2 regions of the Thalassotalea sp. LPB0316 genome follow, and region 2 is predicted to be linked to the other one. Evidence: predicted binding sites of a transcription regulator. Region 2 holds the regulator's gene; the other holds the start of a gene.
The links. The regulator NrdR, encoded in region 2, represses ribonucleotide reductase genes. The targets are predictions, from matches to a motif close to AAACACNANATNTNGTGTTT.
Positions count from the first base shown of each region.

Region 1: nrdA (class 1a ribonucleoside-diphosphate reductase subunit alpha) is a predicted target of NrdR. The motif match lies at 1,895-1,914, and genes of this name have one in related genera.

Region 1 is NZ_CP062946.1:2,394,877-2,398,301, reverse strand. It holds gene LP316_RS10670 (APC family permease) at 1-132, opposite strand, end outside; gene ubiG (bifunctional 2-polyprenyl-6-hydroxyphenol methylase/3-demethylubiquinol 3-O-methyltransferase UbiG) at 234-941, shown strand; gene LP316_RS10660 (HAD family hydrolase) at 938-1,639, shown strand; gene nrdA (class 1a ribonucleoside-diphosphate reductase subunit alpha) at 1,997-3,425, shown strand, end outside.
Region 2 is NZ_CP062946.1:1,388,895-1,392,319, forward strand. It holds gene glyA (serine hydroxymethyltransferase) at 66-1,322, shown strand; gene nrdR (transcriptional regulator NrdR) at 1,413-1,865, shown strand; gene ribD (bifunctional diaminohydroxyphosphoribosylaminopyrimidine deaminase/5-amino-6-(5-phosphoribosylamino)uracil reductase RibD) at 1,858-2,997, shown strand; gene LP316_RS06120 (riboflavin synthase) at 3,001-3,425, shown strand, end outside.

The sequences.
Region 1 (3,425 bases), 1.0 Mb from region 2:
AGGGCTAAACAGCCCTGCTATTCCTGCTGCTGCTGACGGTAAGGCAAAAATACCCGCACCAATTAAGCCATTAATAGCGAGCGCAGCTACACCTAGCCGGCCGATAACTCGCTTAAATTTATTTTCAGACATAGGGCTTTCTTATTTATTGTTGTTTTTATTAACTCACAGCTTTGCGAGCTAGCTTAATTGTTTTAGAATCTAACGAAAAATTACCAAATAAGCCAACCGAAATGTCTAAAGAAGTAAATGTTGATCTCGCCGAAATTGCCAAATTTGAAGAAGTCGCCCATGAATGGTGGGATTTAGAAGGCAATTTCAAGCCGTTACATCAAATTAACCCGTTACGCCGCCAATTCATTATTCAACACGTTGGCGAATTATTCGGTAAAAAAGCAATCGACGTAGGTTGTGGTGGCGGTATACTCGCTGAAAGCCTCGCTAAGCTTGGTGCTGATGTCACCGGTATCGATATGGGAGAAGAGCCGCTTAACGTTGCTAAACTTCACGCCCTTGAAAGCGGTACTAAAGTTGATTATCAAAAAATTACCGCTGAAGAAAAAGCACAAACTAATCCACAAACCTACGATATTGTCACGTGTATGGAAATGTTAGAGCACGTACCGGATCCTGAGTCAATTATCAAAGCCTGTAGCGATATGGTTAAGCCTGGTGGTTATGTGTTTTTTTCAACCTTGAATAAAACGATTAAGAGTTATTTATTAGCAATCTTTGCCGCAGAAAAGGTATTAAAAATAGTACCAGAGGGGACTCATCACCACGACAGCTTTATTCGCCCATCAACCCTAATCGGCTGGGCAGAACAATATGATTTAAAATGTGTTGATGCAACGGGAATACATTACAATCCTATCACCGAAAACCACAAGCTAGCACCTGGTCTAGACGTTAATTACATTTTGTGTTGTAAAAAGCTATGAAGAAAGTTAACCATCCGATAGAAGCCGTCCTATTCGACTTAGACGGTACGATTTTAGATACAGCTGACGATCTGGGTGCGGCGCTCAACTTCGTTTTAACGCAATACCAATTGCCGCTCGTTGCGCCAAATGATTACCGACCTGTTGCCTCCGATGGCGCATTGGGGCTATTGCGTTTGGGCTTTGGTGATTTACTTGATAATTACGACTACGAGCAATTGCGGGCAGAGTTTCTCGAGTATTACCAACAGAATATCGCGACACACACTAAAATTTACGCTGGTCTTGAAGATACCCTTCAATCACTTTCTCAAGCAGCTATCCCTTGGGGGATCATCACTAATAAGCCTATCGGCCTAACGAATGAATTATTGCCGCACTTCCCGCTGTTAGCGGACAGTGCAATAAATCTTGGCGGTGATTCACTCGCTAAGAAAAAGCCAGACCCATTACCTATGCACGTCGCTTGTCAAGCGCTCAACGTTAAACCAGAAAATTGTCTTTATATTGGAGATGCGCCGCGAGATATCGAAGCAGGTAACGCTGCAAATATGACCACGGTAATTGCCGGCTGGGGTTATATTTTAGATCATGCAAAATGTAACCAATGGCATGCTGATATTTTCGCCAAAACTACCGAAGATTTGCATCAGATTATTTTTACAGCAGATCGCACAAACTATAACCAAACAAGCTAATCATTTGTTTTAAAAGAATTTAATTCTTCTTATTACAAAAGTGTATAAAAGTTCAGGTAAAATAATTTAAATAATTCTATTAATAGAAATTTATCAAAATAACAGTTGCGTTTTTACAATAGCTATCGTTTGACGTACTGCTAAGTTAGTTACTACTAACAAGATTGACCAGTGTGTTTTACAGGTGAAAAATTGTCATCTTTTTACCCTTGCAAACCGTACTAAACCCCATTATCTTGTGATTATAATTTGAATCAGCCCTATATCTTGTGTTTAAGATTTATTCAGCACACTATATAGGATTCTCGTTAACAATCTTTAATAGAACAACAATAACAAAAGATTTACAGGACTTTCATGAACAGCAACCTCTTCGTCACAAAACGCAATGGTGAGAAAGAAGCCATTGATCTTGAAAAAATTCACAAAGTCATCGCATGGGCAGCAGAAAATCTCGAAGATGTTTCTGTGTCTCAAGTTGAACTTAAATCGCACATTCAGTTTTACGATGGTATTAAAACTGAAGATATTCATGAAACAATTATCAAATCGGCTGCCGACTTGATTTCAGAAGAGTCACCAGACTATCAGTACTTAGCTGCTCGTTTAGCGATCTTCCACTTGCGTAAAAAAGCTTACGGCCAGTTTGAACCACCCAAATTATACGAGCACGTATTAAATATGGTTGAATTGGGTAAGTATGACCAGCACTTAACCCAAGACTATAGCAAAGAAGATTTTGAAGCGATGGAAGCATTTATCGACCATTCGCGCGATTTAAACTTCAGCTACGCTGCAGTCAAGCAATTAGAAGGTAAATACCTGGTACAAAACCGCGTTACGGGTGAAATATACGAAAGCGCACAGTTTTTATATATGTTAGTGGCGGCTTGTTTATTCGCCAAGTATGACAAAGCAGTACGCCTCGATTACATCAAAGGCTTCTACAACGCAATTTCAACCTTTAAAATTTCATTACCTACGCCAATTATGGCCGGTGTACGCACGCCAACACGTCAGTTCTCATCATGTGTATTGATTGAATGTGGCGATAGCTTAGACTCAATTAACGCAACATCGAGTTCGATTGTAAAATACGTATCACAACGCGCTGGTATTGGTATCAACGCGGGTCGTATTCGCGCTTTGGGAAGTGCTATTCGCAATGGTGAAGCTTTCCATACAGGTTGTATCCCATTTTACAAACACTTCCAAACAGCGGTTAAAAGCTGTTCTCAAGGCGGCGTTCGCGGTGGTGCTGCTACCCTATTCTATCCTTTGTGGCACTTAGAAGTTGAAAGCTTACTCGTATTGAAGAACAACCGTGGGGTTGAAGAAAACCGAGTTCGTCATTTAGATTACGGTGTTCAATTTAACAAATTAATGTATCAACGCTTGATCAAAGGCGAGTCGATTACGCTATTTAGCCCAAGTGACGTACCTGGTTTATACGATGCGTTCTTTGAAGATCAAGACAAATTCGAAGCGTTATACCTTAAATACGAGCAAGATGAGTCGATCCGCAAAAAGCGCATTAAGGCGTTAGAATTATTTAGCTTATTCGCTCAAGAGCGCGCAAGTACAGGTCGTATTTATTTACAAAACGTTGACCACTGCAATACGCACAGTCCATTTATTGCAGAGCAAGCGCCGATTAGACAGTCGAACTTATGTTTAGAAATTGCCTTGCCAACTAAGCCATTAAGCGATGTTAACGATCCTGAAGGTGAAATTGCACTATGTACGTTATCGGCTTTTAACTTAGGCGCTATCGATTCATTAGATG
Region 2 (3,425 bases):
ATAAGCGCCAAAATTTTCGCTAGAAAAAAACTTTATCAAGCTAACCTATTTACTGAGGATAAAACATGCTTACTCGTGATATGAACATCGCAGATTTCGATGCAGAATTGTACCAAGCAATGACTGACGAAACCGCTCGTCAAGAAGCGCATATTGAACTAATTGCATCTGAAAACTACTGTAGCCCGCGCGTTCTTGAAGCTCAAGGCTCTCAATTAACTAACAAATACGCAGAAGGTTACCCAGGTAAGCGTTATTACGGTGGCTGTGAGTATGTTGATAAAGCCGAAGCATTAGCAATCGAACGCGCTAAGCAATTATTTGGTGCAGATTACGCAAACGTGCAGCCGCATGCTGGTTCTCAAGCAAATGCTGCAGTTTTCCAAGCGTTAGTAACGCCAGGCGGCAAAGTATTAGGTATGAGCCTAGCGCATGGTGGTCACTTAACGCACGGTTCACACGTTAACTTCTCAGGTAAATCATATGAAGCAATTCAATACGGCTTACACCCTGAAACAGGCGATATTAATTACGAAGAAATTGAGCGTTTAGCACAAGAGCACAAACCAGAAATGATCATTGGCGGTTTCTCAGCGTTCTCAGGTATTGTTGATTGGGCACGTATGCGTAAAATCGCAGACAGTGTTGGTGCTTACTTCATGGTAGATATGGCACACGTTGCTGGCTTAGTAGCCGCTGGTTTATACCCTAACCCTGTACCACATGCACACGTTGTAACAACAACTACTCACAAAACATTAGCTGGCCCACGTGGTGGTTTAATCGTTTCTGGTTGTGGTGACGAAGAAGTTTACAAAAAGTTAAACTCTGCGGTCTTCCCTGGTGGTCAAGGTGGTCCATTAATGCACGTAATCGCTGCTAAAGCGGTAGCGTTTAAAGAAGCATTGGAGCCAGAGTTCAAAGCATACCAACAAAAAGTCTTAGACAACGCTAAAGCTATGGTCGCTGTGTTACAAGAGCGCGGTTACAAAGTGGTATCTAACGGCACTGAAAACCACTTGTTATTACTTGATTTAATCGACAAAGATATCACAGGTAAAGACGCAGATGCTGCGTTAGGTAATGCGCACATTACCGTAAACAAAAACTCTGTACCAAACGATCCTCGTTCGCCATTTGTTACTTCTGGTCTTCGTTTAGGTACACCTGCAATTACTCGCCGTGGCTTTGGTATTGAAGAAACTAAGCAGTTAACTGGCTGGATTTGTGACATCTTAGATGACATTGAAAACCAAGATGTTATCGCCAAAGTTCGCGAAGAAGTTACGGCTTTATGTAAGCGTTTTCCGGTATACGGTTAATCGCGTTTTAAAAACAAACTAATTCCACATTTTTTATGCAATTAGTTTAAAATGGTCGCAGTTAGCGGCCATTTTTGTTTGTAAATCATTATGTATTGTCCCTTTTGTTCTGCTCAAGAAACCAAAGTTATCGACTCGCGATTAGTGGCTGATGGCCACCAAATTCGCCGTCGTCGAGAATGTGTAAAGTGTCATGAGCGTTACACCACCTTTGAAACGGCTGAATTATTGATGCCGCGTATTATTAAACGCGACGGTTCACGTGAGCCGTTTAACGAAGATAAGCTAAGAAACGGTTTAGTGCGCGCGCTTGAAAAACGCCCCGTTAGTGTTGAAGAAACCGAAAACGCAATCAACAAATTGAAATCGCAATTACGCGCAACAGGCGAGCGTGAAGTTGATAGCGAAATGGTCGGTAATATCTTAATGGAGCAACTGAAAAAGCTCGATAAAATTGCTTATATTCGCTTTGCTTCGGTGTATCGTTCGTTTGAAGATATTCGCGAATTTGGTGAAGAAATCGCTCGGTTAGATGATGACTAAAGACATTCAACAGTCACAAGCTGATATCGACCGCCAATATATGCAATTGGCGATTGATTTAGCCAAAAAAGGCCACTTCACAACATCACCGAATCCAAGGGTGGGCTGTGTCATCGTTAACCATGGTGAAATCGTTGGCCAAGGCTTTCACGAAAAAGCCGGCGAAGGTCACGCCGAAGTACACGCGTTAGACAGTGCCGGCGAGCAAGCAATTGGCGCAACCGCTTATGTAACACTTGAGCCGTGCAGCCACTATGGTCGAACGCCGCCATGTGCATTAGGTCTAGTGAATGCACAAGTAAAACGCGTCGTAGTGGCTATGGTTGATCCAAACCCTCAGGTTTCTGGTAATGGCATTAAGCTGCTTGAAGAGGCTGGTATTGAAGTAACGGTTGGCGTGTTAGAAGCTCAGGCAGAGGCTTTAAACCCAGGTTTTATAAAGTTAATGAGAACTGCAATGCCTTATGTGCGTTGTAAACTTGCAGCAAGCCTAGATGGTAAAACAGCAATGGCTAGTGGTGAGAGCAAGTGGATTACTGGTGAGCAGGCGCGTGAAGATGTGCAACGACTTCGAGCGCAAAGTTGCGCGGTGTTAACCTCTGCACAATCTGTACTCACCGATAACGCGAAAATGAATGTGCGTTGGCAGCAATTAGGCGATTTAAAAAACAGCTATCCAGAAGAGAAGCTAAGGCAACCGGTGAGAGTTGTGCTAGATAGCAAGAATCGCTTAACACCTGATCTCGAGTTATTTTCAATCTCGTCAAAAATAATAATTGTTGGAACTGGCCTTGAAAACAAACATCAGTGGCCACATTTTGTCGAACATATCACGGTAAAAAGTGCATCAGGACAAATCGATTTAGCCGATTGTTTGCAACAATTAGCTAAGCGGGGCTTCAATGATATCCTAGTAGAATGTGGGGCGACCCTTGCAGGTGCGTTTATTGAGCAATCGTTAATCGATGAACTTATTTTATATCAAGCGCCTAAACTCATTGGCGGCGATGGTAAAAACCTGATTGAAATGCCATCGGTACAGCAACTAGCACAAGCCAAACAATTGGCCATAACGTCAATGACGATGGTCGGCAATGACATTAAAATCGTTGCCAAAATAACAGAGAGTTAAACTATGTTTACTGGAATTATTGAAGCGATAGGCACGGTAAAAGCCATTAATATCTCGTCAATGGGAGCGCGCATTACACTTGAGGTTGGCTCGCTTGACATGAGTGATGTAAAACTTGGTGACTCCATCGCTACTAATGGTATTTGCTTAACGGTTGTTGATTTTGATAACAAACACTTTAGCGCCGATGTTTCTAATGAAACGCTAAAGCGCACTGGCTTTGCCAACTATAGCGTAGGCCAACGTGTTAACCTTGAAAAAGCGATGTTACCAACCACGCGATTTGGCGGTCATATAGTATCTGGCCATGTTGATGCGGTGGTTGAAATCGCTCAGATAAACGATAATGGCAATGCCAAAGATTACTGGCTTGCCATGCCGAGTGATATCGCACCTTATATTGCTGAAAAAGGCTCTATCACGGTTGA